4 regions of the Streptomyces sp. NPDC101490 genome follow, and region 2 is predicted to be linked to each of the others. Evidence: riboswitches for the same ligand, from Rfam matches in the RefSeq annotation. Region 2 holds a riboswitch; each other region holds the start of a gene.
The links. Region 2 has a riboswitch for cyclic di-AMP ahead of ACIRQY_RS01305 (peptidoglycan DD-metalloendopeptidase family protein). Riboswitches for the same ligand answer to the same signal wherever they lie in the genome.

Region 1 (7,442 bases), on a different contig from region 2:
CTCCGACCACGGTGAGCACCTCACCGAGAACGAGGCCGCCGCGATGGCCTTCATCCTGCTCTTCGCCGGCTTCGAGACCACTGTCAATCTGGTAGGTAACGGACTTTACGCACTTCTCCGGCATCCGGAGCAGCGCGCCCGGCTCCAGGACTCGATCGCCGCCGGGGAGACCGGACTCCTGGAGACCGGGATCGAGGAGCTGCTGCGGTACGACGGGCCGGTGGAGATGGCCACCTGGCGGTACGCGACCCGGCCGCTGACGATCGGCGGGCAGGAGATCCCGGCGGGCGACCCGGTGCTGGTGGTCCTCGCCGCCGCCGACCGGGACCCCGAGCGGTTCGACGGGCCGGACGTCCTCGACCTCGCCCGGCGCGACAACCAGCACCTCGGATACGGGCACGGCATCCACTACTGCCTGGGCGCGCCGCTCGCCCGGCTCGAAGGGCAGACGGCCCTGGCGACCCTGCTGACCCGTCTCCCGGACCTGCGGCTCGCCGCCGATCCGGCCGAACTGCGGTGGCGCGGCGGGCTCATCATGCGGGGGCTGCGCACCCTTCCGGTGGAGTTCTCTCCGGCCGCACCCCTCCACGGATCTGATGGGGTATCAGAAATGTGATCTTCGCGTGATCGCGGGTGCATCGACTTGTGATGAGCGTTCGAATACGGCTACGTTCCCCGACAACTCAGTTCGACCACCCCAGTTGTCACGCGAAAGGCGCTCCTATGCGTTCCGGGAACGGACGACACCGCCGCCCCCGTCAGGCCCCCGCCATCGTCGTCGCCGCGGGGGTGACCGGGTCCGCCATGGCGCTTCCCCTGCTCGCCACCGGCTCGGCGTCCGCCGCCGACGCCGCCACCTGGGACCGGGTCGCCGAGTGCGAGTCCGGCGGCCAGTGGAGCGCCAACCTCGGCAACGACCTGTACGGCGGCCTCCAGTTCACCCAGGACAGCTGGGAGCGGCACGGCGGTCTCGCCTACGCGCCCAGCCCCGACCTGGCCAGCCGTGCCCAGCAGATCGCGGTGGCCGAGAAGGCCCTCGCCAAGGGCTCCACCGCGTGGGCCACCTGCGCGCCGATCGCGGGACTCGTCAACGACGGGGCCCGGCCGAAGGTGGACCCGGGCCCCGCGGACCTCCCGAAGCCCTCCGGCGGCCCCGTCGCCGAGTCGAACCGTACGACGGGCCCGTCGTCCTCCAGCGCGGCGGAGAAGTCCCGGAGCGCGGCGGGAAGGACCGCCGAGGCGCGCACGGCCACGGCGGCGCCCACGGGCCCCGCGGCGCCTTCGACGGGCGCGCCGGTGACGGGGGCTCCGGTCGACCCGACGGCGCCCGTCTCCCCGGTGGCCCCCGACCCCGGCACCACCGCGCCCGACGGATCGGTCACACCGGGCACGTCCGGCGAGCCGACGACCGGTGCTCCGTCCACGGGCTCGGGCAAGCACCGGGGCGACGCAGCCGCGGAGGAAACCGGCAATTCGGGCGAAACTTCTGAAACCGGCCGCCATGCGGCACCGGGTGACGGTCTCTCCGGGGAGACCGCCGCGAAGTCCGTGACCGACGCCTCCAAGGGCTCGGACGGAACGGACAGTCAGGGCACTTCGGGCGCGTACACGGTGAAGGCGGGCGACAGCCTGTCCGACATCGCACAGCAGAACGAGCTGCCCGGAGGCTGGACCGCGCTCTATGACGCCAACCGGAAGACGGTCGGTACCGACCCGGACCTCATCCTTCCTGGTCAGAGCCTTGACCTGACGGAGGGTCCGACCGCGCAGGCGGAGTGATTCGGGGTCATATGTCCGGTTCTGGGCAAGTGAGACATGGGTCTCTTCGCCCCAACTGGCGTGTCACGTCTGCAAACTTTGCTCCCGTCACCTCTCACCTGCGCAAACCCCCCCCGCCGGAAGGCAAGGAGGGCCGGAATGTCCGTCATTCGCCTCTTTGAACTTCCGGTGGGTCTGTGTCTACGGTCATCACCGCTCGCCACCGCGGGCCCCGTCGACCGAAACGCCGAATCCTGCCGTCGGTCGTCGGGAACAGTCGTCGCGCAAGCGCCGAAGGCAGGAGCGGGGGACCCAAGGTAAGTGCCGGCCCCGGCCGTCGAGACAGACGGCCGACGACCGGCTTGGGGTGAAGTCGCGTGCTGGGACACGCGGCCGGGCAACTCATTGGCCCGAACCCGACAGCTCACCTCGCAGGCGTCGGTGAGGAGAATCTCCATGCTGTTTTCCGGTAAGGGCAAACACCGCCGTCCCTCCAAGGCCACCCAGGTCGTCACGCTCGTCGGCGTCACCGGTGTCGCCGTCGCCGCCCCGCTGATGACCGCGGGCACCGCCTCGGCCGCCACGGCCTCCGAGTGGGACCGCGTCGCCCAGTGCGAGTCCGGCGGCAACTGGTCCATCAACACGGGCAACGGCTACTACGGCGGCCTCCAGTTCTCGGCCTCCACCTGGGCCGCGTACGGCGGCACCGCCTACGCCTCGACCGCCAACCAGGCGTCGAAGTCCCAGCAGATCGCCATCGCCGAGAAGGTCCTCGCGGGCCAGGGCAAGGGCGCGTGGCCGAGCTGCGGCGTGGGCCTCTCCCGTGCCTCCTACGACGGCGGCGCCGCCGAGAGCACCCCCAAGACCGTCACCCAGCAGCCGAAGCAGCAGCCGAAGCAGCAGCGGTCGGCCGAGCAGCCGACGACCCGCAGCGAGCAGCGCCAGACCCCGAAGAAGGTCACGCAGCAGGCCGCGCCGAAGGCGACCGTCACCACCCCGACCGGCAAGAAGGTCGAGAAGGGCGACGGCGAGTACAAGGTCGTGGCCGGCGACTCCCTCAGCGGCATCGCCCAGGCGCACGGCGTCAAGGGCGGCTGGGCCAAGCTCTTCGAGCTGAACAAGGACGTCGTCGACCAGGCCGACCTGATCTACCCGGGCCAGCAGCTCCACCTCAAGTGAGCCCGGCGGTCCGTACGGGTCCGGTGGCCCGTACGGCACCGACGACCCTCCCGCGGTGACCACCCCGGCCCGGCGCGCCTCCCCCCGTGCGCGCCGGGCCGGGGTTTCCGCCGTCCGGGGCCTCCCGCTCCTCTTTCTCTTTGCTCTTACGGGTCACGGGCGCGGTCACGGGCGGAGGCGCGGGCGCCGACGCGCGTCAGGGACGGAACTCCGGGTGCGGGCGGATTCCCCGCCACGAACGGGACTCCCCCTCCCCTCTCCCGGCGCGCCCCCGCCGTGTGCGGACACCCCGCCACGGGCCGGGTCCCCGCCACGTACGGATTCCCCTCCTCCGCCCGGATTCCCCGCCGCGGGCGGACCCGCCGTCCTCGCGCCCCGAGGACGGTGGACCCGGCGTTTTCGGGAGACTTCATGGTTACTGTCCAGTAGATCCGGGGTCTTTCGCCCCTGAATGCATGCCCTTGGGCCCTTTTTCGTCCCAGGGGGCGGGCGCCCGGCTGGCCGGAGCCTCCGAGCCGGTTAGGCTCTTGACGCAAGGCCAAGCCGACCCTGCGCCGACCTTGCGTCACATCCAGCGTCACATCCCATAAGGAGATGCTCGTGCCGTCCATCGACGTCGTCGTAGCCCGGGAAATCCTGGACTCCCGAGGCAACCCCACCGTCGAGGTCGAGGTCGGCCTCGACGACGGCAGCACCGGCCGTGCTGCCGTTCCGTCCGGAGCCTCCACCGGTGCGTTCGAGGCCCTTGAGCTTCGCGACGGTGACCCCAACCGCTACCAGGGCAAGGGCGTCGAGAAGGCCGTCCTCGCCGTGATCGAGCAGATCGGCCCGGAGCTCGTCGGCTACGACGCCACCGAGCAGCGTCTGATCGACCAGGCCATGTTCGACCTGGACGCCACCCCGGACAAGTCGTCGCTCGGCGCCAACGCCATCCTCGGCGTCTCCCTCGCCGTCGCGCACGCCGCCTCCGAGGCCAGCGACCTCCCGCTCTTCCGCTACCTCGGCGGCCCGAACGCGCACCTGCTGCCCGTTCCGATGATGAACATCCTCAACGGTGGGTCGCACGCCGACTCCAACGTCGACATCCAGGAGTTCATGATCGCCCCGATCGGCGCGGAGTCCTTCTCCGAGGCCCTCCGCTGGGGCACCGAGGTCTACCACACGCTCAAGGGCGTCCTGAAGCGCAAGGGCCTCTCCACCGGCCTCGGCGACGAGGGCGGCTTCGCGCCGAACCTCGACTCCAACCGTGCCGCGCTGGACCTGATCCTCGAAGCGATCAAGGAAGCCGGTTACGCCCCCGGCAAGGACATCGCGCTCGCCCTCGACGTCGCCGCCTCCGAGTTCTACAACGACGGCAAGTACGAGTTCGAGGGCAAGTCCCTCTCCGCCGCCGAGCTGACCGAGTACTACGAGGAGCTGGTCGCGGCCTACCCGCTGGTCTCCATCGAGGACCCGCTCTTCGAGGACGACTGGGCCGGCTGGAAGGTCCTCACCGACAAGCTGGGCACCAAGGTCCAGATCGTCGGCGACGACCTCTTCGTCACCAACCCGGAGCGCCTGGCCCGTGGCATCGAGGAGGGCTCCGCGAACGCCCTGCTCGTCAAGGTCAACCAGATCGGCTCGCTGACCGAGACCCTCGACGCCGTCGAGCTCGCCCAGCGCAGCGGCTTCAAGTGCATGATGTCGCACCGCTCCGGCGAGACCGAGGACGTCACCATCGCCGACCTCGCCGTCGCCACCAACTGCGGCCAGATCAAGACCGGCGCCCCGGCCCGCTCCGAGCGCGTCGCCAAGTACAACCAGCTGCTGCGCATCGAGGAGATCCTCGACGACGCCGCCGTCTACGCCGGCCGCAGCGCCTTCCCGCGCTTCAAGGGCTGACGGAGTCGCACCCGGTAGTTCCGTCCGTCCCCGCACCCGGTCCCGTACCGTGTGCGGGGACGTACGCGTGAACAGGGGAGGCGACACGACATGGCCGCGAAGAACCGGGACCGGTTCTCCACCGCGACCCGGATCAGGCTGCTCGGCGAGCAGACCGCCGCCCGTGTCTACCGCTCCCAGACCCGCCGCCAGGCCCGCCGCTCCCGGCTCACCGGCCGCGCGGCCTTCCTCGCCCTCGTCGTCTGCTCCCTCGTGGTGGCGCTCGCCTACCCCATGCGGAGCTACGTGTCCCAGCAGGGCGAGATCGCCGAGCAGCAGCGCAGGGCCGCCGAGGCGGCCCGGCGCGTCGAGGAACTCAGGGACGAGAAGGCCCGTCTCCAGGACCCGGCCTACGTCCGCCGCCTCGCCCGTGAGCACCTGCACTACCTGATGCCAGGCGAGACCGGCTTCACCGTGGACGACCCCGACGCGGAGCGACGGCCCCGCGCCGAGCAGGGCGCGGCCGACCGCCCCTGGTACGACAACCTCTGGGACGGCGTCGACCACGCCGACCGCCCCTGACCCTCCCCTCCCGTACGCGACACACGAGCAAGGCAGACATGGAAACGCCCCCTCCGCAGACCGCACGCACCGAGCCCACCGACGAGGACATCGCGGCCTTCGAGCTCCAGCTCGGCCGGCCGCCCCGCGGGCTGCGCGCCATCGCCCACCGCTGCCCCTGCGGTCGGCCCGACGTCGTCGAGACCGCGCCCCGGCTCCCCGACGGCACCCCCTTCCCCACCACGTACTACCTGACCTGCCCCCGGGCGGCCTCGGCCATCGGCACCCTGGAGGCCAACGGGGTCATGAAGGAGATGCAGGCCCGGCTCGCCACCGACCCGGAGCTGGCCGCCTCCTACCGTGCCGCGCACGAGGACTACCTCGCCCGCCGCGACGCCATCGAGGTCCTCGAAGGCTTCCCCAGCGCGGGCGGGATGCCCGACCGCGTCAAGTGCCTGCACGTCCTCGTCGGCCACTCGCTCGTCGCGGGCCCCGGCGTGAACCCCTTCGGCGACGAGGCCCTCGCCATGCTCCCCGAGTGGTGGGCCAAGGGCCCCTGCGTCACCCCGTGCGCCCCCGAGGAGGAGGACGGCCGGACCGCCGAGTCCTCCGACGGCGGGGAGACCAAGTGACCCGGGTCGCCGGAATCGACTGCGGCACGAACTCCATCCGGCTGCTCGTCGCCGACGTGGACCCCACGACGGGCGAGCTGATCGAGCTGGACCGGCGGATGACGATCGTCCGGCTCGGCCAGGACGTCGACCGCACGGGACGGCTCGCCCCCGAGGCGCTGGAGCGGACCTTCGCCGCCTGCCGGGAGTACGCGGCCGTCATCCGCGAGCTCGGCGCCGAGCGGCTCCGGTTCGTCGCCACCTCCGCCTCCCGCGACGCCGAGAACCGCGCGGACTTCGTGGCCGGGGTCGTGGAGATCCTGGGCGTCGAGCCCGAGGTCATCACCGGCGAGCAGGAGGCCGCGTTCTCCTTCGCCGGGGCCACCGGCGAGCTGCCCGCCGACCGGACGTACCTGGTGGTGGACATCGGCGGCGGCTCCACCGAGTTCGTCACCGGCGACCGGCACGTCGAGGCCGCCCGTTCCGTGGACATCGGCTGCGTCCGGCTCACCGAGCGGCACGTCCGGCACGACCCGCCGACCGCCGAGGAGGCCGAGGCGATCCGCGCCGACGTCCGCGCCGCCCTCGACCTGGCCGCCGAGACCGTCCCGATCGGCGACGCCGGGACCCTCGTCGGTCTCGCGGGCTCCGTCACCACGGTCGCCGCCATCGCCCTCGGCCTCCCCGAGTACGACTCCGCGAAGGTCCACCACTCCCGGATCTCCGCCGCCCAGGTGGCCGAGGTGACCGAGCGGCTGCTCGCCTCCACCCACGCCGAGCGGGCCGCGATCCCGGTGATCCACCCGGGCCGGGTGGACGTGATCGTCGCCGGTGCACTGGTGCTGAGGGAGATCGTGGAGCGGGTCGGGGCGCACGAGGTCGTCGTCAGCGAGCACGACATCCTCGATGGGATCGCCCTATCCGTGGCATAGCGGGCATCTATCGTCCCGTCCGACGACACGGCGTCGGGAAAGTTCGTGAACTTCTTCACAAGGAAAAGGGCCCTGGCGGCCCCTGAGGGGGGTCTTCAGGCCCTCCGGGGGGTGTCCCAGGGCCCTTTCGCAGGTGCGGAGGCCGATTCGCTCGACGTTTCCATCGTGTGAACGGGGGGTCCCCGAGGGCCTGTGCGGGGGCCCTCCAGGCCAGTTCACAAGGGGTGAACAACGTTCGCCCGGGCACCCCGGTTCCTTTGCAGCACCATGACATGGATCACGTGGGCGGCGGAGTGTAGCAGAAGGACCCGAAGACCTTGTGAAGGGGCGCACGAGGACCCCCCTCCGAGGGGGTGGATACTCGATGCCATGAGCACCACGGAGCGTCCCAGGATCCTCGTAGTAGGCGGCGGGTACGTAGGCCTGTACGCAGCTCGGCGCATCCTCAAGAAGATGCGCTACGCGGAGGCGACCGTCACGGTCGTCGACCCGCGGTCGTACATGACCTACCAGCCCTTCCTCCCCGAAGCCGCCGCCGGCA
Region 2 (7,442 bases):
CGGGCGCGGTCTGATGATCGGGATCGAGTTCGGCCGTCCGTCCTCACTGGGACTGCGCGGGCGCTGGACGATGCTCCAGGCGGCCCGCAAGGGTCTCTTCGCCCAGATGGTCGTCGTCCCGCTGCTCCAGCGCCACCACATCCTGACCCAGGTCTCGGGGGACCGCCTGGAGGTGATCAAACTGATTCCGCCGCTGGTCATCGACGAGGCGGACGTGGACCGGTTCGTCACCGCCTTCACCGCGGTCATGGACGACGCCCACAGCGGTGGCGGGCTGATGTGGGACTTCGGCAGGACACTGGTCAAACAGGCGGTCGCCCAGCGCTGACCCGCGCGTCGCCGGGCCCCGGCCCCGGGGTCGTATCTCTCCGTGGCCGGGCCCGTACCCGCTCCCCGGGCTTTTGCCTCTGGGGCAAGAAACTTGCCTCAGAGGCACGATCCTGGCGGAATGGACCCATGGACCATGTCCCCGGGGACAACACCCCGGCCCCCGCCCTTCCCGACGTCCTGCCGGACGTCGCCCCGCAGCTGCGGGGCCTGCGCCGCCGCCGGGGACTGACCCTGGAGACCGCCGCCCAGCGCGCCGGTCTCTCGCCCGCCCACCTCTCGCGGCTGGAGACGGGCAACCGGCAGCCCTCGCTGCCCATGCTGCTCGCCCTCTCCCGCATCTACGGTACGACGGTCTCCGAGCTGCTGGGGGAGACGCCCCCCGAACGGGACCCCGTGGTCCGCGCCGGACGCTCCGAGCCCGTCGAGGCGGACGGCTGGATCTACCGGCAGGCCGGCAGCGCCGGGCGCGCCCTCCAGTGCCTGCGGGTCCACGTGCCGTACGCCACCCGTGCGGACATCGTGCGGGTCCACTCCGGTGAGGAGTGGATCCACGTCCTGGAGGGCCGGGTGCGCCTGGCGCTCGGCGAAGCCGTCCACATCCTCGACCCCGGGGACAGCGCGCACTTCGACTCGCTCACCCCGCACCGCATCGGCGCCGCGACCTCCAGCGGGGCCGAGCTGCTCTTCGTCCACACCCTGATGCAGAGCCCCGTCGCCGAGCTGTGCCTCGGCGACGGAACTCCGCACCGTCGCTGACCCCGCCTGATCCTTCCTCCGAAAGGTTCGACATGTCCGAGAAGCACGCAGCGGTCACCGGCGAGGAGCGCGGTGAGGGCAAGTTCCCCAAGGGCCTGGTGCTCCGCCTCTTCGCCTACCTGGTGGCGGGCCACCTCTTCGCCGGCTTCCTGTACCTGCTCTTCATGATGGGCGGGCAGAACTAGGGCCCGTCTGACAATTCCCGTCGTCGCCCGCAGGGCGGCCGCGCGGCGTCAGGTGCGTGCTCTCGGCGTGCTGGCCCCAGGCCCTCGTACTGGACGTACGTGGGTCTGGGGACGGTGCGCCGAGAGTGCGTGCATGGCGTCGTGAGGCAGGCGGGAATTGTCAGACGGGCCCTAGGGCGCGGTCGGCGAGAGGCGGTGGGCCCGTACGGGTTCGCCAGGGCCGCGCTCCACGGAGTCGGCGCGGCCCGGAGGGTCCGGCTCAGACCTCGGTGAGCAGGCGCTCCCGCAGTCGGCCGAGGGTCTCCGGGGTCAGCTTGAGGCCCTCGGCGAGGTAGGTGTCCACCGAGCCCCAGGTCTCCTCGATCGTCTCGAAGGCACCTCGCAGATACTCCACCCGCGCGTCGAACAGCGGGCTCAGCAGCTCCATCACCTCGGGCGACATGGCGTCCGAGGCGGTGGAGCTGCGGCTCACCTTGTACCGGCGGTGCGGGTCGTTCGACTTCACGTAGTCGGCCTCTATCGCCGAACGCTCGACCCCGAGGGCGAGCAGGGTGATCGCGATCGAGAGCCCGGCGCGGTCCTTGCCCGCCGCGCAGTGCATCAGCGCGGGGACGCTGTCCTCCGCGAGCGCGTGCAGGATGCGGCTGTGGTCGGCGGTCCGCTCGACCACCATCTTCCGATAGGAATCGGCCATCCGGTCGGCGGCCTTGTCCCCGCCGAGGATCTCCCGCAGCTGGGCGATGTCCCCGTCCCGCACCAGCCGCCAGAACTCCTTGCCGTCGGCCGGGTCGTTCAGGGGTATGTTCACGTTGCGCACGCCCGGAAGGTCGACGTCCGCCCCCTCGACGCGCACGTCGGCCTGGTTGCGGAAGTCGAAGACGGTGTGCAGGTCCAGCGAGGCGAGGAAGGCGGCGTCCTCCTCGGTCGCGTGGGCGAGGTGGCCGCTGCGGAACAGGCGGCCGGAGCGCACCGCGCGCCCGTCCGTCGTCGGCAGGCCGCCCACGTCCCGGAAATTGCGGACCTCGGCCAGCTCGGGCTCGTTCGCTTCGACGGGCGGGACCTGCGGCAGCTGCTGCGTCACGGATGCTCCTGGAGAAAGTGGCGTTCGGGTACGGCACGGGGCCGATTCCAAGGGTCAATCATCCAGGCAGGACGAACGGGGCGCACCCCCTGGATAGGAATGGGCGATCTGTCCGTATTCACACGTTCCGGATAACACGCCCTGATTGCAGATGAGATGGGAATCGGAGCGTGAGCAGCGTCATAGAAGTGACGGATCGTGCCCGGGCGCGCGACGCAATCGCCCTACGGAAAAAGGGAGTCGAAGCAGTGCCATCCACGGAGGGTGACCGGAATTCCGGGCCCGGCGGCGAGTGGGCGCGGAACTGATAAAGCATCGGCTTGTTCGCACCGAAACGCTCGTCTAGCGTCACCGTCAATCCGGTCGGACCGCCGAATCCTGCCACCGTCCGGAATTCCCACTCATCCCATGCATGGCAGGAGCGGGGGACCCATGAAGTACGCCGGTCCCGCGACGCAGGACGGCTCGGGGTGAAGTCGCGCGAGAGCGCGGCCGGACATCTCCCGTCCGAACCCGACAGCTCACCTCGCAGGCGCCGGAGAGGAATTCGCCATGCCCGCGAAGGGTAAGCACCGCCGTCCCAGGAACAACCCCCTCACCCGGGGCATCGCCGCCGCCGGTACGGGAGGCGCCGTCGTCGCCCTCCCGCTCCTCGGCGCCACCGGGGCCCACGCCGCCGAGCAGGCGGCCCCGACCGCCCCCGCGCGGACCGTCACCGTCGCCGCCCAGGCCAAGGCCCCTGCGGCGGCTCCGGTCACCGCCCCGGCCACGCCGAAGACATACGCCGTCGTCCGCGGCGACCACCTCTCGAAGATCGCCGCCGAGCACCGCCTGACCGGTGGCTGGCAGCGGCTCTACGCGGACAACCGCCAGGTCGTCGGCGAGAACCCCTCGTTCATCCTGCCCGGCATGAAGCTCACCCTCGGGGCGAGGAGCACCGCTCCCGCCGCCGTCCCGGCGAGCCCCGCCAAGGCCGCCCCGAAGGCCGAGCACAAGGCCCCCGCGCAGGGCTCCGGCGACTCCACGCAGACCAGCCGGAGCTCCGAGCGCCCGGCGGCCCAGGCCACCACCCCGGACTCCGGCTCGGCCACGACGCAGTCCTCCGGCTCCTCGGCCTCCTCCTCCGGCTGGGTCAAGCCCGTCAGCGGCGGCTTCTCCACCCCGTACCGCGCCTCCGGCTCCATGTGGTCCTCCGGCTACCACACCGGTGTCGACTTCATCGCCTCCTCCGGCACCACCGTCCGCGCCGTCGGCGCGGGCACGGTCGTCTCGGCGGGCTGGAGCGGCGCCTACGGCAACGAGGTCGTCATCCAGCACGCCGACGGCAACTACTCGCAGTACGCCCACCTCTCCTCGCTCGCCGTCTCGGCGGGCCAGGCGGTCTCCGGCGGGCAGCAGATCGGCCTCTCCGGCTCCACCGGCAATTCGACCGGACCCCACCTCCACTTCGAGATCCGCACCTCGTCGGGCTACGGCTCCGACATCGACCCGCTGGCCTACCTCCGCCAGCACGGCGTCTCCGTCTGACGCACCCGCCCCACCGAAGGCCCGGCACCCCCGTGTGCCGGGCCTCCGGCGTATTCCGGCTTGGCAATTTCTTTATCGGTGTCATATGTCACCCGGCGTCAACCCCTCCTTACGGTCGCGTAGGTCACATCCGAAAGGGAAGGATGTCGCTCCGTGGCAGACGATTCGAGATCAACAGACAAGAACGCATTCGGGTCGTACGCGGCGATCGGTGACAGCTTCACCGAGGGTGTCGGAGACCCCGGACCCGACGGGACGTACGTCGGATGGGCGGACCGCTTCGCGGTACTGCTCGCCGACCAGCTGCCGGAGCACGACGCCTTCCGCTATGCCAACCTGGCCGTACGCGGGCGTCTCCTCGACCAGATCGTGGCGGAACAGGTCCCCCGGGCGAAGGAACTCGCCCCCGACCTGGTGACCTTCTGCGCCGGTGGCAACGACATCATCCGCCCCGGCACGGACCCCGACGACGTCGCCGAGCGCTTCGAGCGCGCCGTCGCCGACCTGACCTCCGCCGTCGGCACCGTCATGGTGACCACCGGCTTCGACACCCGTGACATCCCCGTGCTCAAGCACCTGCGCGGCAAGATCGCCACGTACACCGCCCACGTCCGGTCCATCGCCGACCGCTACGACTGCCCGGTCCTCGACCTGTGGTCGCTGCGGTCCGTGCAGGACCGGCGGGCCTGGGACGACGACCGGCTGCACCTCTCGGCCGAGGGCCACACCCGGGTCGCGCTGCGCGCCGCCCAGGTCCTCGGTCTTCCGGTGCCCGCCGACCCGGACCAGACCTGGCCGCCGGTCCCGCCGCGCGGCACGCTCGAAGTGCGGCGCGACGACATCCACTGGGCGAAGGAGTACCTCGTGCCGTGGATCGGGCGCAGGCTGCGCGGCGAGAGCTCCGGCGACCACGTCGAGGCCAAGCGTCCGGACCTCATGCCCCTCTGAGCGGCGCCGCGGCGGGGATGCGCTCCAGGACCCCACCGGCGAACACGTCGTACAGCGGCAGCGTCTCCAGGTGGACGTAGCCGATGTGGCAGTCGCAGACGGAGAGGGGGCAGGCGCGGGGCCGCAGGGCCGCACGGTACGAACCGTCGTACAGGTTCCCCAGCTCGGCCCGGACGAAGTGGCAGCGCCGGACCGTGCCCTCGCCGTCCACCGAGATCACCGACTCCCCGGTGCGGCAGGGCAGCCCCGCCGAGCGGTGCGGCTGTCTGCTGTACGGGAAGAGGGGGTCCAGCTCCGTCCACCGCGCGGCCTCCGCGTCGGTGTACGTGTGCCCCTCGGCCGCGTTCACCCACAGGTACACGTGCGGCGGCAGCGCCTCCCGCAGCCGCCGCGCGTGCTCCAGGTGCTCGGGCAGCCCGACCACCCCGACGCTGAACCTGACCCCGAGGTCCGCCAGCTCCCCGCACTTGCCGAGGAACCGCTCGTACGGGGTCTGCCCGGGGTGGTACGTGCACCAGAGCGCCACGCTCTCCCGGTCCGCCTCGGCCAGCCAGTCGGTCCGGCAGCTCAGGTTCGTCTGGATCGCCACCCGCTCGATGTGCGCGAGCCGGGACAGGTCGACCAGCGCCCGCCGGTACCAGGACCGGACCAGGCCCTCGCCCCACGGGGTGAACAGCACGCGCAGCCGGTCCTCGGCCCGGTCGGCCGCCCACCCGGTGAACCGGTCGAGCGCCGCCCGGTCCGCACGCAGCAGCTCCTTGCTGTCACGGCGCTTGGCGAAGGGACAGTAGGGACAGTCGAAGTCGCAGGAGGCGAGCGGCCCCCGGTAGAGCAGGGTCAGGTCCACGGCCGCCCCCTACTTCGGCTCGTACGCGGCCATCGCCGCCCGCACGGCGGGGGAGAACAGCTCGGGGCCGAGTCCGTCGGAGTGCGCGAGCCCTTCCGGCGACAGCCGCAGCAGCCCCTCGGGCGCCCCCGCGTCCAGCCAGCCCCGTGCCTCGAACCGGGCCAGCTCCCCGGGGAAGTCGGCGAACGGCGAGGAACCGAACCGCTCCTCGTACCCCGCCACCGGCATCCCCGCCGCCTGGAGCAGCGACTGCAGCAGATGACGGCGACGGGCCTCCCCGGCGTCCACCCGTCTGCCCACCTCCGCGCGCGAGAAGTCCGCCGTCCCCGTGTACACGTCGATGATCGAGCGGATCTCCCGCATGTCCACCGCGTAGTCGAAGGAGTAGTGGAGCTCCGAGGTGTACGACCGGGCCCCGCAGCCCAGGCCGATCATCCCGTCGGTCTGGCAGGCGTGGTCGTCCGGACCCAGCGGCGCCGCGTCCACCCGCCGGAACATCCGCATCGACACCTGGGCGTAGCCCCGTGCCAGGAGATGGTCGCGGCCGTACCGGTACAGGCGCAGCCGGTGCGCGTCCCACTCCAGGTCCGCAGCCCCGCGCCCGGCAGCCGAGAGCCTGCCGAGCCCGGTCAGCGGCCGGACGTACAAGGGGTACAGATACAGTTCCTCCGGCTCCCAGGCGAGGGCCGCGTCCAGCGAGGCGCGCCAGCTCCGCTCCGTCTGCCCGTCGATCCCGTAGATCAGGTCGATGTTCAGCACCGGCACGCCGGTGTCCCGGATGCGGCCGAGGGCCGCCTCCACGTCGGCGCGGCGCTGCGGCCGGACCGCCGCCCGCGCCTCGGCCTCCACGAAGCTCTGCACTCCGATGCTGAGCCGGGTCGCGCCCCGCTCGGCGAGGACCGCGAGCCGGTCGGCGGTCGCCGTCGCGGGCGAGGTCTCCACGGACAGGGGGATCGCCCGCAGATCGGCCCCCATGCGCTTCTCCGCGATGTCGCAGAGCCGCTCCAGCTCGGCGGCGGTGAGGAAGGTCGGCGTGCCGCCGCCGAAGGCCGCCGTGGCGAACCGCACCGGTGATCCGTCCCCGAGGGCCTCGCGCACCGCCGTGGCCTGGCGGTCGAGCGCGTCGAGGTAGCGGGCGGTCAGCTCGTCCGGGGCGCCGATACGGGTGAAGAGGTTGCAGAACCCGCAGCGGACCTCGCAGAACGGTATGTGGGCGTAGAGGGAGAGCGCGTCCTTCGGCTCGTCCGCCCAGAGCGCGGCGAGCGGGGGCTTCGGACCGGGGAGCGGCCGGTACGAGGTCTTGTGCGGGTACGCGTACACATAGGCGCGGTACGGGCGGAGGGCGTCGTCCGTCATGCCGTGGCCTCCTGTCCGGGGCCCGCCAGCGCGAACTGCGCGTACGGGACGGTCCAGACCACCTCGTGGCCGAGACGGTGGCCGGTGTACCCGTCCTCCCCGTACGCCGTGCCGTGGTCGGAGCAGACGACCGCGAAGCACGGGCGGCGGCTGCTCATCGCGTCGAACAGCCGCCCGATGTGCCGGTCGACGTACTCCAGTGCCGCCGCGTGGGTGGCCCGGGAGTCGCCGGTCTCGCGGGTCGCGCCGGGCAGATGGAACCAGTTGGGCTGGTGCAGCGCCGACACGTTGACGAAGAGGAAGAGCTTCCGCTCGGGCGGCAGGGCGGCGACGACCTCCTCGGCGCACGCCACCTGCGACTCGAAGGACGTCGGGGAGGCCACGCCGAACGACGGCTCCCAGTGGCTCTCCT
Region 3 (7,442 bases), on a different contig from region 2:
CGCACACCTCGACGCCCTCGTTGCCCTCCTTGATGGCCTCGATGGTCCTGCCGACCCGCTCGACGTCCCGGTCGGTCGGACCGCGGCCGCTGGCCACCAGGCACACCCGCTTGGCGCCGCCCGCGACACCCGCGGCCGCGGCCCGGGAGGCCTCGTCCGGCTTCAGCCAGGTGTACTTGAGGATCCCGGCCTCGGAGCCGAGCCGCTGCGAGCAGTACGAGCAGTCCTCGGGGCACAGTCCGGACTTCAGGTTCACCAGGTAGTTGAGCTTCACCCGGCGCCCGAACCACTGGCGGCGCACCTTGCCCGCGGCGGCCACCACATCGAGCAGTTCGTCGTCCGAGGTCGCCAGGACGGCGAGTGCTTCTCCACGGGTCGGCAGCTCGCGCCGCAGCCCCTTCTCCACCAGCGTGTTCAGCAGGTCCATAACCGCTGATCCTGTCCTACCGCCCGCCCCCGGGCCAAGGAGGAACCGAACAAACGGCTCCGAAGGAGGTGTGTGGATGACCACATCCCCACCCCGGCCTCCGTTGGCTAGGGTCTGTGCGCTGCCTACAAAAGGAACGCCGTATGTCACAGGCCGACGGTACCCGGGCCGCGGGCCCGCGCCGCACCGCGTTCGACTGGACCGACGCCGAGGCGCGCCGCCGTGCCGACGCCGGTCTCGTCCGGGTGCTGCGCCCCCGCGCCGCCGAGTCCGACCTCCTGGACCTGGCGGGCAACGACTACCTCGGCCTGACCCGACGGCCCGAGGTGACCGGGGCGGCGGCCGAGGCGGCGCGCCGCTGGGGCGCGGGCTCCACCGGCTCCCGGCTCGTCACCGGAACCACCCGGCTGCACACCCGGCTGGAACGCGAACTCGCCGACTTCTGCGGCTTCGAGGCCGCCCTCGTCCTCTCCTCCGGCTACACCGCCAACCTGGCCGCGCTCACCGCGCTGGGCGGCCGGGACGCCCTGATCGTCTCCGACGCCTCCAACCACGCCTCGATCGTGGACGGCTGCCGTCTGGCGCGCGCCGAGACCGCCGTCGTCCCGCACGCCGACCCGGAGGCCGTACGCAAGACCCTCGACGCGCATCCGGGGCGGCGGGCCCTGGTCGTCAGCGACTCCGTGTTCTCCGTCGACGGTGACCGGGCGCCGCTGTCCGCGCTCGCCGCCGCCTGCCGCGCGCACGGCGCCGGTCTGGTCGTGGACGACGCCCACGGCCTGGGCGTCCTCGGCGACGGCGGCCGGGGGGCCCTCCACGAGGCCGGGCTCGCGGGCGACGAGGACGTGGTGGCCACCGTCACCCTGTCGAAGTCCCTCGGCAGCCAGGGCGGCGCGGTCCTCGGCCCGGCCCGGGTGATCGAGCACCTGGTCAACGCGGCCCGCACCTTCATCTTCGACACCGGTCTCGCCCCGGCCGCCGCCGGTGGCGCGCTGGCGGCCCTGCGTGTGCTGGCGGCCGAACCGGGGCTCGCGGAGCGGGCCCGCACGGTCGCGACCACCCTGCACCGGCTCCTCACCGGGGCGGGTCTGACGGCCGCCCGGCCCGACGCGGCCGTGGTCTCGGTGCGCGCGCCCTCCCCCGGGGCGGCGCTGCGCTGGGCGGCGGACTGCCGGGAGCGGGGGCTCTCGGTCGGCTGCTTCCGGCCGCCCTCCGTGCCCGACGGCGTCTCGCGGCTACGGCTCACGGCCCGCGCGGATCTGACGGACGAGCGGATCGCGTACGCGGTGGAAACGATCCTGCGGACGGCACCGGCCGGCTGACCCGGCGGGCGGCGGCCCGGTGTGTCCCGGGGCCTTCGCGTTCACCGCTTCGGGCGACAGATGGGGACATATCTTGGGAGAACGTCTCCCGGCGCGGCCCGATCGGTGGCAGTCTGGCGCGCAGTGCGATCCGGGGCAGCGGCCCCGGCGGGAAAGGGACGGCGCCGCCATGGCAGACCAGCAGGAAGCATCCGTCACTCTGCCGAGCGAACCCGCCTCGGTGGCCACGGCCCGGCGGTTCGTGGCGGAGGTTCTCGGCGGCTGGGGCCTGGACGACGCCACGGAGACCGCGGACGCGATCCGGATCATCGTCTCCGAGCTGGCCACCAACGCCGTGCTGCACACCCTCGGCCAGTCGCCCACCTTCACGGTGGGCCTCCGGCTCGACCGGGAGGAGCAGTTGTACATCGGTGTCACCGACAGTCATCCGAGGCTGCCGCGCCGTCTGCCCGCCGCGGTCCAGCAGGACAACGGCAGGGGCATGGTCATCGTCAGGGTCCTCGCGGCGGAGGCGGGCGGACGTCTCACCGTGACCCCGATCCGGGAGGGCGGCAAGACGGTCCGGATCTCCCTCCCGTGGACCCCGGCCCCGCCGACCGACCGCTGACGGACCCGCGCGGGCGGCGGGTCCGCCGGGCCCGGACGGGCCGTCCGCCGAGCCGACACCCCGCCCGGGCGGGACCCGTCGCCCCGCCCGGTCCGGTCGTAGCGGGGCCGCGAGGGCGCGGCGACCCGGGGCGGCTGCCGCGGGGACGCGCGGTCGCCGGGGCCGTACCGCCAGGGGCGGTCCGGGGACGTGCGGGATGCGGCGGCGCCACCGCATCCCGCACGGCCCGGCTCACGGACCGGTCGTCGGTTCCGCCCGACCGGCTCACGGACCGGCGCCGTCAGTTCCGCCGGACCGGCTCACGGACGGGCCGTCGGTTCCGCCGGGTCAGCGGACGCGGCCGTAGTAGATCTTCGACGACCAGATCTTGTCGAGCTTCACCCAGGACCCCGTCTTGGGCGAGTGCCAGATCTTGCCGCTCCCGGCGTAGATGCCCACGTGGTAGACCCTTCCGCCGGAGTGGAAGAAGACCAGGTCCCCCTTCTGCCGTGAGGCGGCGGAGACGCGTGTGGTTCTGTTGTACTGCTGCTGCGCGGTGCGGGGCAGCGACTTGCCCGCCTTCTGGTACGCGTAGAGCGTCAGACCGGAGCAGTCGAACCTGGAGGGTCCGGCGCTCCCGTACCGGTACGGTGCTCCCTTCTTGGACGCGGCGACGCTCAGTGCCTTGTTCGCGTAGTTCGTCGCTGCCTGGGCCTCCGGCGCCGCACCTGGTGCGAGCAGCGTGCCGCCGACGGCGGCGAGAGTGAGAGCCGAGACGGCTCCGACCCGGGACAGCAGGGACGGGACGTGCATCTGCGCAGTCATGCGCAACCCTTCGTCAGCCGCCTGTGAAGGATGACCTGTCGGGTTCGGGCAGGCGAAGATGCCCGGCCGCGGCTGCGGCTTCACCCCAAGGGGCGGCCCCGCTGTGGGAAACAGCGCGTTCGCCCCGTAAAAATCGGGTCCTCCACTCCTGCCGGTCCAATCCTGTCGACCAGACGTCCGGGACAGCGGCAGGACTCGGCGTCCGCCCGGACCGCCCCGCCGCGGCGGCGGGGGCTTGTCGTCGACAGGGATCTTGACCCACACCGGGGCTGAAATCCGAGCGGAAACGGCGATATGTGAGGCTCCTCACGACTGATCCATTCGGGTGGACAGGAGGGTTTCGTGATCATCGGAGATACCCCCGGCGAGTCCCGCACCAGCGATGGAACGTTCGATTCCGCCAGATGCGTACATCAGTGGCGCAAGTTGACCGGTCTGAACATCGACTCGGCGGCTACTCCGAACGGGGGAGGGAATCTGCGACGCGTGTCGGCCGTCCGGCCCTCGACGCGACACGGCCGGATGTCAACCCGTCAGGGAGGGGGAGGGGCCGGTTCCGTGGAGGCCGTCGGCGGTCCGATGATCATGCGATCGCAAAGGCGTAGTTAACCAGCCGGAAAAACTTCCGCCCTAACGTGCAATGTCTGCCGCTGCACCGCGTTCCAGCATTTCAACAAGGTGTTGAAGGTCGGTAGGGTCCGCAGCTGTCCGGGTCCCGTCCCGGCAGACGACTGTGAGGTGGAAGTGTGCAACTGAGCCCGCACGAGCAGGAACGCCTGCTCATCCATGTGGCCGCGGACGTGGCCGAGAAGCGCAGGGCGCGCGGTGTGCGACTCAACCACCCCGAGGTCGTCGCACTGATCACCGCCCATGTCCTCGAAGGCGCCAGGGACGGCCGCACCGTCGCCGAACTGATGGCCTCGGGCCGCGAGGTGCTCACCCGCGACGAGGTCATGGAAGGCGTCCCCGAGATGATCCACGACGTCCAGGTCGAGGCCACCTTCCCGGACGGCACCAAGCTCGTCACCGTCCACGACCCCATCGTCTGAACGGACCGCCGCCGATGATCCCCGGAGAGATCCTGTACGCGGACGGCCCCGTCCCCCTCAACGAGGGGCGCCCCGTCACGCGTCTGACCGTGCTCAACGCCGCCGACCGGCCCGTCCAGGTCGGCTCCCACTACCACTTCGCCGAGGTCAACCCCGGACTCGAGTTCGACCGAGCCGCCGCGCGCGGACAGCGGCTGCACATCGCCGCCGGAACCGCCGTCCGCTTCGAACCCGGCATCCCCGTCGAGGTCGAACTCGTCCCCCTCACCGGCCGCCGGATCGTCCCCGGTCTGCGCGGCGAGACCGCGGGGCCCCTGGACGCGAACGAAGAGGACTCCCGTGCCTGATCTGCACCGCGCCGTCTACGCCGACCTGTTCGGCCCCACCACCGGCGACCGCCTCCGGCTCGCCGACACCGACCTCTTCGTCGAGATCGAGGAGGACCGCAGCGGCGGCCCCGGCCGCGCCGGGGACGAAGCCGTCTTCGGCGGCGGCAAAGTCATCCGCGAGTCGATGGGCCAGGCCCGCACCACCCGCGCCGAGGGCGCCCCCGACACCGTCATCACCGGCGCCGTGGTCATCGACCACTGGGGGATCGTCAAGGCCGACATCGGCATCAGGGACGGCCGGATCGTCGCCCTCGGCAAGGCCGGCAACCCCGACACCATGGACGGCGTCCACCCCGGCCTGGTGATCGGCCCCGAGACCGAGGTCATCGTCGGCAACGGCCGCATCGTCACCGCGGGCGCCGTCGACACCCATGTCCACTTCATCTCCCCGACCGTGGTCGAGCAGGCCCTCGCCACCGGCGTCACCACGCTCGTCGGCGGCGGCACCGGTCCCGCCGAGGGCACCAAGGCCACCACCATCACCCCCGGCCCCTGGCACATGGCCCGGATGTTCGAGGCGCTGGACACCTTCCCCGTCAACATCGGTCTGCTCGGCAAGGGCAACACCATGTCCCGGGAGGCCATGCACTCCCAACTGCGCGGCGGAGCACTCGGGTTCAAGATCCACGAGGACTGGGGCGCCACCCCCGCCGTCATCGACGCCTGCCTCGGCGTCTGCGAGGAGACGGGCGCCCAGCTCGCCATCCACACCGACACCCTGAACGAGGCGGGCTTCGTCGGCGACACCCTCGCCGCCATCGCCGGGCGCACCATCCACGCGTACCACACCGAAGGCGCGGGCGGCGGGCACGCCCCCGACATCATCACCGTGGTCTCGGAGCCGAACATCCTTCCCAGCTCCACCAATCCGACCCGGCCGCACACCGTCAACACCATCGAGGAACACCTCGACATGCTGATGGTCTGCCACCACCTCAACCCGGCCGTCCCCGAGGACCTCGCCTTCGCGGAGTCCCGCATCCGGCCCTCCACCATCGCCGCCGAGGACGTCCTGCACGACCTGGGCGCGATCTCGATCATCTCCTCCGACTCCCAGGCCATGGGACGCATCGGCGAAGTGATCATGCGCACCTGGCAGACCGCCCACGTCATGAAGAAGCGGCGCGGCGCCCTCCCCGGCGACGGCCGCGCCGACAACCACCGGGCCCGCCGCTACGTCGCCAAGTACACGATCAACCCGGCCGTCGCCCAGGGCATGGGCCATGTCATCGGCTCGGTCGAACCCGGCAAGCTCGCCGACCTGGTCCTGTGGGAACCCGCCTTCTTCGGCGTGAAGCCGCTCCTCGTCATCAAGGGCGGACAGATCGCGTACGCGCAGCTCGGCGACGCCAACGCCTCCATCCCCACCCCGCAGCCGGTGCTGCCGCGCCCCATGTTCGGCGCGCTCGGCCGGGCGGCGGCGGCGGGCTCGATCAACTTCGTCGCCCAGGCGGCCATCGAGGACGACCTCCCGCAGCGGCTCGGACTGCACAAGGAGTTCGCCGCCATCGGCTCCACCCGACGGGTCACCAAGGCGGACATGGTCGAGAACGACGCCGTACCCCGGGTCGAGGTCGACGCCGACACCTTCTCGGTGAGCATCGACGGCGAAGTGGTCGAACCCGCACCCGCCGCCGAACTGCCCATGGCCCAGCGTTACTTCCTCTTCTGACGGCGCCCCCTCCATGACACGCTCCGCACTGCTGGTGCTCGCCGACGGACGGTTTCCCGCCGGCGGGCACGCCCACTCGGGCGGCGCCGAGGCCGCCGTCCGCGCCGGACGCATCCGGGACGCCGCGGGACTGGAGTCCTTCTGCCGCGGCCGACTGCGCACCACCGGCCTCACCTCCGCCGCGCTGGCCGCCGGGGCCGCGCACGGACTCGACCCGGCAGGACTCGACGCGGCGGCCGACGCCCGCACCCCCTCGCCCGCCCTGCGCGCCGCCGCGCGCAGGCTCGGCCGCCAGATGATGCGGGCCGCCCGCGCCGCCTGGCCCGGCCCCGAACTCGACGCGCTGGCCGCGCTGTTCCCGCGCGGCGCCCATCAGCCCGTCGTCCTCGGCACCGCCGCCCGCGCCGCCGGGCTCGGCCCCGGGGACGCCGCCCACTGCGTCGTGTACGAGACCGTGGGCGGACCGGCCACCGCCGTCGTCCGCCTCCTCGGCCTCGACCCCTACCAGGCCACCGCCGTCCTCGCCCGCCTCGCCCCCGAGATGGACGAGGTCGCCGCGGAGGCCGTGGCGGCCGCCCGGCAGGGCGTCGACGCCCTGCCCGCGGCCTCCGCGCCCCTGCTCGACCTCACCGCCGAACAGCACGCCGCCTGGCCGGTGCGCCTCTTCGCCTCATGACGGCCTCGTGACGGCCTCATGGCGGTCTCAGGCGGCCTCGTGGCGCCTCAGGGCCGCCCCCGGGGCCGTCCTCCGACCGGCTCCGGCCACCTCGTGACCGCCACCTGACCCCGGGGCCGGTCCGCCGGACCCCGACCCCACCCTCACTCCCACCCTCACCTCCACCTCCACCTCCACCCTCACGTCCACGACCCGCCCGCACACCAGGGAGCCGCCCCATGCACCTCGACCACGGACACCACCACGGCGCTGTCTCCGCCGACGCCCACCGCCCCGACGGCACCCGCCGCGCCCTGCGCATCGGACTCGGCGGCCCCGTCGGCTCCGGCAAGACCGCCACCGTCGCCGCCCTCTGCCGGGCCCTGCGCGACACCCTCTCCCTCGCCGTCGTCACCAACGACATCTACACCCGGGAGGACGCCGAGTTCCTGCTCCGCAACGCCGTCCTGCCGCCCGAGCGCATCCGCGCCGTCGAGACCGGCGCCTGCCCCCACAC
Region 4 (7,442 bases), on a different contig from region 2:
CCACTGGAGATACGGGGCGGGTGAGCTGCGCAGGTCGGTGTCGAAGCGCGCCTTCACCGAGGCGGTACGACGGCTGCTGCCGGTCGTCGAGGAGTCCGACCTGCGCCGGGCCGCACCCGGCGTGCGGGCCCAGGCGGTGCTGCGGGACGGGACCCTCGTCGACGACTTCCTGATCCGCGAGGCCGCCCGTACGGTCCATGTGCTGAACGCGCCCTCGCCCGCGGCGACCGCCTCGCTGCCGATCGGCCGTGAGGTGGCGGGCCGGGCGCTGGCCCTGCTGTGACCCACCGGTCCCGGACCGCCCCCGGGGGACCCGCCGCCCCCGGCGGTACGGGCCCGGCCGGGCTCCGGGACCGTACGGCCGGGTCCGTCCGCCGCGCCGCCGTCCTGCCGGGGCCCCACCCGTAAGGCCCCGGAGCGCCTGAGGGCCGTCGGGCGCGCCGTTAGAATCGGGGCATTGTGTCTGAGCAGCCAGAGAACACCCAGCAGCCCGCCGCCGCGCCCGCCGAAGCCGTCCAGCCCGCGCGGCGGGGCAGCCGGATGTTCGCCCCCGGCGAGGGCCCCCTGCCCGATCCCGCGGGCGCCCACCACGAGCGGCGCATCCGGAGCTTCCAGCCGCGCCGCAGCCGTGTCACCTACGGGCAGGCCGAGGCCATGCTGAAGCGCTGGCCCGACTGGGGTCTCGACATCGACGGCAAGCGGGTCCTCGACCTGGGTGAGATGTTCGACGGTCTCCCGGTCGTCCTGGAGATCGGCTTCGGCATGGGCGAGGCGACCGCGCAGATGGCGGCGGCGGACCCCGGCACCGGCATCCTCGCCGTGGACGTGCACACCCCCGGCCAGGGCAATCTGCTGGGCCTCGCCGACCGGAACGGCCTGACGAACGTGCGGGTCGCCAACGGCGACGCGATCATCCTGCTCCGCGAGATGCTGGAGAAGGACGCCCTCGACGGCTGCCGGGTCTATTTCCCCGACCCGTGGCCCAAGGCCCGCCACCACAAGCGGCGGCTGATCCAGGCCGAGTTCCTCACCCTGCTCGCGACCCGGATGAGGCCCGGCGCGGTGCTGCACTGCGCGACGGACTGGGAGGAGTACGCGGAGCAGATGCTGGAGGTGCTCTCCGCGCACCCCGACTTCGAGAACACGCGGGACGACGGCGGGTACGCGCCCCGTCCCGACTTCCGACCGGTCACCCGCTTCGAGGGCCAGGGCCTGGACAAGGGCCACGTCGTGCACGACGTCCTCTTCCGCCGGAAGTAGCCGGACGGAGGCTCGGACGGGGCCGGACCGGGGCGTGGCCGGGGGGCCGGACCGAGGCGGGCCCGAGGCGGGCCCCGGCGCCATCGGCCGGGCCCGGCACCGGCCCCCTCCCGGCCCCCACCACCGAACCGGCCCCGCCCGGCCACCCGCTCGAAGTGACCCTGTGCGCGGAATCGCCTCGCCCTGTGTCGGTACCGGTCGTTAGGGTCGCTGACGTGTCGAACCCCGTCCCCACCACAGCGGAGGCCACGGCGGACGCCCTGGCGGAGGCCACCGCGGCCGCCGCGCCCGTCCCCCACCGGGACACCGAGGAACCGGCCTTCCCGGCCGCCGCCGACCGGTCCCAGTGGCGCTACCGGCCGCGCCGGGACTTCTGGCGGAGCCGGCTGTTCCGGGCCGTCGTGGTCATCACCGTCCTCACGACCTGCGCCCTGGTCATCCTGGCCCTCGTCCGCGAACAGACCGGCACCCAGGGCTTCCTCGTCGGCCTGGGCCTCGCCGTGCTTCCCGTACCCCTGCTCATGGCCGCCTTCCGCTGGCTCGACCGGGTCGAGCCGGGTCCCTGGAAGAACCTCCTCTTCGCGTTCGCGTGGGGCGCCTTCGCCGCCGCGCTCGTCGCGATCCTGGCGAACTCCTTCGCGGTCCGCTGGATCGCGACCGCCACCGCCGACCCCGACTCGGCGGACACGCTCGGCGCGACGGTCGTCGCGCCCGTCGTGGAGGAGAGCGCGAAGGCGGTGGCGATCCTGCTGCTCTTCCTCCTCCGGCGGCGGAACTTCGGCGGGCTCGTCGACGGAGTCGTGATCGCCGGGTTCACCGCGACCGGCTTCGCGTTCACCGAGAACATCCTCTACCTCGGCAACGCCTTCGGCGAGGACCAGGCGTTCGGCTCCGCCGGGCTGGGCTCGGTGACCGCCGCGACCTTCTTCGTCCGGGTCGTCATGTCACCCTTCGCGCACCCGCTGTTCACGGTGCTCACCGGCATCGGCTTCGGACTGGCCGCGCTCGCCCCGCGCGGAAGACGGCTGCGGAAGGTGCTGCTCCCGCTCACCGGACTGCTGCTCTCCATGGGACTGCACGCCGCGTGGAACGGCTCGGCCACCTTCGGCGGCCCCATGGCGTTCTTCGCGGTGTACGGGGTGCTGATGGTCCCGGTCTTCGCCCTGCTGACCTGGCTCGCGCTGTGGAGCCGGCAGCGGGAGCTGCGCACGGTCTCCGGGGAGCTCCCGGCGTACGCGGCGGCGGGCTGGCTCTCCCCCGCCGAGCCCTCGGCGCTCTCCTCGATGCGCGCGCGGCGGCTGGCCCGCTCCTTCGCCGCCCGCGCGTACGGGCCGCCGGCCGCGCGGACCGTCGGCGAGTACGAGTCGTTCGCCACGGCCCTGGCGTTCCTGCGGGACCGGGCCCGGCGGGGGACGGCCGGGCCCGATTTCGCCGCCCGCGAGCAGGAACTGCTCCACCACCTCTGGCAGCGGCGGCAGATCGCGTCCCCGGCGCTCACCCACGCGGCGCGGGCGACCGGCCGGGCCTGGTCGCCGCCGCAGTACCTGGACTACGACGGCTACAACCCGTACCGGGGCTGACCGCCCGTCTCCCGTCCCGGGACGTCCCCGTCCCCGTGGGACGGACCGCCAGGCTCCGGCCGCGCGTACCTTTGCGGGAGAGCGACGGAACGGGGTACGGCACGTGCCCCGCTCCGACGGGGGTACGCGGAAGCCCCCGGCCCGGGCGGACGGGTCGGGGGCTTCCGCGCGTCCGGTCAGACGGACGCCTCCGTGAGCAGCTTCAGCTCGGTCTCCGAGAGGGTGAGCCCGGCCGCGGCCACCAGCGCCGGGACCTGCTCGACGGTCCGCGCCGAGGCGATCGGGGCGGCGACGGTCGGGCGGGCGGCGAGCCAGGCGAGGGCGACGGTGGCCAGTTCGGCGCCGTGCGCCTCGGCGACGGTGTCCAGCGCGGAGAGGACGGCCCGGCCGCGCTCGGTGTCCAGGTGCCCGCCCGCCCCGGTGGCGCGGACGCTGTCGACGGTGGCGCCGGGGCGGTACTTGCCGGTGAGGAAGCCCGCGGCGAGGCCGTAGTACGGGACGGCGGAGAGCCCGGCCCGCTCCACGGTCTCCAGGAGGGGGCCCTCGTAGGTGTCGCGGGAGACCAGGTTGTAGTGCGGCTGGAGGGCCACGTACCGGGTGAGGCCCTCGGACTCGGCGAAGTCGAGGGAGGCCCGCAGCCGCTCGGGGGAGATGTTGGAGGCGGCGACGGCCCGCACCTTGCCGTCCTTCACCAGCTGGTCGAGGGCGGTGACGATCTCCTCCACGGGGACGGTCTCGTCGTCGAAGTGGGTGTAGTAGAGGTCGACGCGGTCGGTGCCGAGGCGGCGCAGCGAGGCTTCGGCGCCCGCCTTGATGGTGGCCGCGGAGAGGCCCTTGAACCGCGGGTGGGCGCCGACCTTGGTGGCGACGACGATGTCGTCGCGGTTGCCCCGGGAGGCGAGCCAGCGGCCGATGACCGTCTCGGACTCGCCGCCCTCGTTGCCCTCGGCCCAGGCGGAGTAGACGTCGGCCGAGTCGACGAAGTTGCCGCCCGCCGCCGCGTAGGCGTCGAGGACCGCGAAGGACTGCGCTTCGTCGGCGGTCCAGCCGAAGACGTTGCCACCGAGGGCGAGCGGGAAGACGCGCAGGTCGGAACTGCCCAGCGGGCGGAGAGAAGTCATGGGACGCTCAACTTCCGCCTCACCCGGAGTATTCCGGCCCCGTAGGGGGTGGGCTCCGTAGGGGTGAGCTCCGGCCCCGTACGGGAGGACTCCAGCCCCGTAAGGGTGCATCCGCAGGGCTGGGCTCCGCCCCGTACGGGAAGGCTCCGGCCCCGTAGGGGAGGACCCGGTCCCGTCCCGGAGTGTTCCGGGACGGGGGCGCGGTCAGAGCGACAGGCCCTTGGAGCGGAGCCAGGCGGCCGGGTCGACGCCCGCGCCGCCGGGGGTGTGGACCTCCATGTGGAGGTGGGCGCCGGTGACGTTGCCGGTGGCGCCGACGCGGCCGATGGTCTCGCCGGTGCCGACGGACTGGCCCGCGCCGACCGTCATGGACGAGAGGTGGCAGTACCAGACCTCGCTGCCGTCGGGCAGTTCCAGGACGATCCGGTAGCCGTACGAGCCCGACCAGCCCGCCGACTTGATGGTGCCGCCGTGCACCGCCTTGACCGGGGTCCCGGTGGGGGCGGCGAAGTCGAGGCCGGTGTGCTGGCCGGAGGACCACATCGAGCCGGACTGCAGGTAGGTGGCGGTGAGGGTGTACGAGGAGACCGGCAGCGAGTAGCTCGCGGCGAGCCGGGCGAGGCGCTCGGCCTCCTCCTTCGCCTCGGCGGCTGCTTCCGCCTTGGCCTTCGCCTCGGCCGCCGCCTTCGCCTCGGCCTCGGCGGCCGCCTTCTTCGCGGCCTCGGCCTTGGCCTTCGCCTCCGCCGCCGCCTTGTCGGCCGCCGCCTTCTCCGCGGCGGCCTTCTCGGCGGCGTCGGCGGAGACCTGCTGCTGCTCGGCCTGCTGGAGGATGCGGGCGCGCAGGGCCTCGCCCGCGTCGCCGGTGGCGCTCGCGGCCGTGACGGTCCGCTCGGCCGATACGGCGGTGGCGGTGGCGCCCGGCCTCTCGTCGAGGGAGGCGTAGGAGGCGGTCAGCGGGTGCGGGTTGGCACGGGCGACGGGGACCGTCTCGTGGTTCTCCTCGGGAAGGAGGTCGCCGACGAGGGGGAGGTCGTGGGCGTCCGGGAGGTCCGGCAGGGATATCGCGAGCTTCGGCTTCTCCTGCGCGGTGGCGAGGCCGCCCGCGCCGACCGCGGCGATGACGCCGACGCCGAGGACCGTGGAGGAACGGGCGAAGTTGGAACGCTGCTTGACGACCCGGTGCCGGCCGCCGGAGCGGTTCTGGGCGCGGAGGGTGTCCTCGGTCGGGTTCCACTCGGTCCCGGGGGCGGCGGGAGCCGAGCCACCGCCGAAGGCGTCGAAGGGGGTTTCGGGTACGGGAGTGTGGGACGCCACGGGGGCGCGCTCCTTTCCTTCCTTCTCGCCTACCGGGTTAGCTGACGGGTTCGGAGCAGGAAGGTCTCCTACGGGCCGGTCGCACGGGTGCGAAGGGCCCGATTCACCCCAAGTGGTGGTTCCCCGGTTCCCTTTCGGGATTCGGCGCGTGCGCACGGTGCCGCCTCTTGCGACGGCTGGGACGACCGCGCTGCGTTATCGAACGTTAATAGACAGGGGTGCTCGATTCCAAGCTGTCCCTCTTGATCGTTAACAGGAATGTGGGGGAATCGGGCGAGTTGGCCGCGCTTCGGCGGAGACCGGCAGGGCCGACGAGATCTGACGTTGTGTCAATTGTTATCGCAGCGACACCTGGTGACTACGGCCGGTGACCGGGTCTGCCCGGCGGCACCACGGGTATCGTCCGCCGCCGCGCCTGCTGCCCCGCCGTCGGGCGGCTCACCGCCAGCAGGGCCATGTCGTCCGTCGATCCGCCGCCCGTGTGCAGCCGTACGTCGTCCACCAGCGCGTCGAGGAGTTCCTCGGGTCCCGGGAAGATCCGGCCCCGCAGGCGCGCCTCCGGGTCGTAGAAGACGCCCTTCGCGTTCCGCGCCTCCGAGAGGCCGTCGGTGTAGAAGAGCAGGGTCGCGCCCGGCGGGAAGGGCCGCGCCTCGGCCCGGTCGGGCCAGCTCGCCAGCTCGCCCATGCCGAGGGGCAGCGCGGGCTCGGACGGCTCCAGGAGGTCGAGGCGCCCGTCCCCGTGCAGCAGCAGCGGCGGCGGATGCCCCCGGTTGACCGTCCGAACGAAACCGTCGAAGGCGCCGCCGCCGTCACCGCGCGGGATCTCGGCGAGGACCGCGGTGGTGAACCCCTCGAAGGCGTCGATGCCCTCTCTCCGGGTGCCCTCCCGGGCCAGCGCCCCTTCGAGACGGCGGGCCACGCCCTCCAGGTTCCGTTCCTGCTCGGCCGCCTCCCGGAAGGCCCCGATGACCACGGCGACGGCCTCGACCGCCTCCAGCCCCTTGCCCCGGACGTCCCCCACCACCAGCCGCACCCCGTAGGGGGTGTCCTGGACGGCGTACAGGTCGCCTCCGATGAACGCGCCCGCGTGCGCCGCCTCGTACCGGGCCGCGCACTGGAGCCCCCCGATCCGCTCGGCGGGCGTCGGGAGCACGGCCCGCTGCACGGTCTCGGCGATGACCCGCGCCGAGGCGAGCCGCTCGCCGCTGCGGCGCACGACCCGGTTGATGAGGAGGGCGAGCGCGGAGACCGTGGCGACGGTCAGGGTCTCGGTGAGGGCCGGGATGCTGCCCGCGGTGTCGTTGTAGAGGTGGAGCCCGACGGAGGCCAGGACGGCGGCGATCCCGGTGAGCAGGGTCGTCAGGGTGGAGAAGAAGGGCGCGGCGATCAGCGGGGCGGCGGAGAACAGCGGCGCGGCCGTGTACTCGGGCGGGGTCAGGATGTCGTAGACGGCCCCGCCCAGGATGATCAGCGGGGGCAGGGCGCGGATGAACCGCCGGGCGCGCCCGTACGGACGCCCGTCGTCGCCCCGCCGTCCGCCGCCCACCGCTCTCAGGGGGTGCCCCACCTGTGCTCTCCTGCCCGGTCCGTACCGGCCGCGGCCCCGTACCGCGCCCTCCCAGGGTGGCCGCCGCCGGGCCGGGCGGCGACCCCCCGGGGGCCGACTGGCGTACGGAGGGGCGGTGCGGACCGGCTCAACCCCCAAGGCCCCCAAGGGGCCTCAGGGACTCCACGGGCCTTACGGGTTCTACGGGCCTTACGGGCCTTACGGGCCTTACGAGTCCTACAGGCCCTACGGGCCTTACGAGTCCTACAGGCCCTACGGGTCCTACAGGCCCGTACAGGCCCTACGGGTCCGGGCGCCTCACACTCCCAGCCGTCCCCCGCGTGACAGCAGGGCCATCGCCGCCGCGCACACCAGACCCACCGCGCACAGCGCCAGCCACGGCACCGCCGACCAGCCGGTCACGTCCAGCAGCGCGCCCGTCCCCAGGTTCCCCAGGGTGATCCCGATCCCGCACACGGTGTTGTAGAGCCCGTAGTGGGTGGCCACCCAGCGCCCCTTGGCCAGGGCGACGACGGTGTCCATCTCGTACGGGTAGAGCACCGCGTTCGCCACGGCCAGGACCGCCGCGCAGAGCAGCAGCCCCGGCAGGCCCCGGCCCAG

Region 1: another riboswitch for cyclic di-AMP. It lies ahead of ACIRQY_RS27330 (transglycosylase family protein); the one in region 2 lies ahead of ACIRQY_RS01305 (peptidoglycan DD-metalloendopeptidase family protein).
Region 3: another riboswitch for cyclic di-AMP. It lies ahead of ACIRQY_RS17320 (C40 family peptidase); the one in region 2 lies ahead of ACIRQY_RS01305 (peptidoglycan DD-metalloendopeptidase family protein).
Region 4: another riboswitch for cyclic di-AMP. It lies ahead of ACIRQY_RS13115 (M23 family metallopeptidase); the one in region 2 lies ahead of ACIRQY_RS01305 (peptidoglycan DD-metalloendopeptidase family protein).

What each region holds. Positions count from the first base shown of each region.
Region 1 covers NZ_JBIWNI010000019.1:59,714-67,155, forward strand. Annotated here, with positions in the region: gene ACIRQY_RS27320 (cytochrome P450) at 1-616, shown strand, start outside; gene ACIRQY_RS27325 (transglycosylase family protein) at 724-1,779, shown strand; cyclic di-AMP (ydaO/yuaA leader) riboswitch at 2,038-2,211, shown strand; gene ACIRQY_RS27330 (transglycosylase family protein) at 2,215-2,937, shown strand; gene eno (phosphopyruvate hydratase) at 3,532-4,818, shown strand; gene ACIRQY_RS27340 (septum formation initiator family protein) at 4,909-5,379, shown strand; gene ACIRQY_RS27345 (DUF501 domain-containing protein) at 5,418-5,990, shown strand; gene ACIRQY_RS27350 (exopolyphosphatase) at 5,987-6,901, shown strand; gene ACIRQY_RS27355 (NAD(P)/FAD-dependent oxidoreductase) at 7,271-7,442, shown strand, end outside.
Region 2 covers NZ_JBIWNI010000001.1:292,398-299,839, forward strand. Annotated here, with positions in the region: gene ACIRQY_RS01285 (aspartate aminotransferase family protein) at 1-328, shown strand, start outside; gene ACIRQY_RS01290 (XRE family transcriptional regulator) at 457-1,086, shown strand; gene ACIRQY_RS01295 (DUF6126 family protein) at 1,119-1,271, shown strand; gene ACIRQY_RS01300 (tyrosine-protein phosphatase) at 1,531-2,352, opposite strand; cyclic di-AMP (ydaO/yuaA leader) riboswitch at 2,745-2,900, shown strand; gene ACIRQY_RS01305 (peptidoglycan DD-metalloendopeptidase family protein) at 2,905-3,879, shown strand; gene ACIRQY_RS01310 (SGNH/GDSL hydrolase family protein) at 4,033-4,827, shown strand; gene ACIRQY_RS01315 (STM4011 family radical SAM protein) at 4,814-5,674, opposite strand; gene ACIRQY_RS01320 (STM4012 family radical SAM protein) at 5,684-7,030, opposite strand; gene ACIRQY_RS01325 (STM4013/SEN3800 family hydrolase) at 7,027-7,442, opposite strand, start outside.
Region 3 covers NZ_JBIWNI010000007.1:227,673-235,114, reverse strand. Annotated here, with positions in the region: gene bioB (biotin synthase BioB) at 1-427, opposite strand, end outside; gene ACIRQY_RS17330 (8-amino-7-oxononanoate synthase) at 571-1,749, shown strand; gene ACIRQY_RS17325 (ATP-binding protein) at 1,919-2,356, shown strand; gene ACIRQY_RS17320 (C40 family peptidase) at 2,684-3,160, opposite strand; cyclic di-AMP (ydaO/yuaA leader) riboswitch at 3,164-3,346, opposite strand; gene ACIRQY_RS17315 (urease subunit gamma) at 3,907-4,209, shown strand; gene ACIRQY_RS17310 (urease subunit beta) at 4,224-4,556, shown strand; gene ACIRQY_RS17305 (urease subunit alpha) at 4,549-6,270, shown strand; gene ACIRQY_RS17300 (urease accessory protein UreF) at 6,284-6,946, shown strand; gene ureG (urease accessory protein UreG) at 7,165-7,442, shown strand, end outside.
Region 4 covers NZ_JBIWNI010000005.1:19,820-27,261, forward strand. Annotated here, with positions in the region: gene lhgO (L-2-hydroxyglutarate oxidase) at 1-283, shown strand, start outside; gene trmB (tRNA (guanosine(46)-N7)-methyltransferase TrmB) at 541-1,260, shown strand; gene ACIRQY_RS13105 (PrsW family intramembrane metalloprotease) at 1,476-2,840, shown strand; gene ACIRQY_RS13110 (aldo/keto reductase) at 3,017-3,961, opposite strand; gene ACIRQY_RS13115 (M23 family metallopeptidase) at 4,166-5,275, opposite strand; cyclic di-AMP (ydaO/yuaA leader) riboswitch at 5,287-5,432, opposite strand; gene ACIRQY_RS13120 (PP2C family protein-serine/threonine phosphatase) at 5,634-6,842, opposite strand; gene ACIRQY_RS13125 (MFS transporter) at 7,140-7,442, opposite strand, start outside.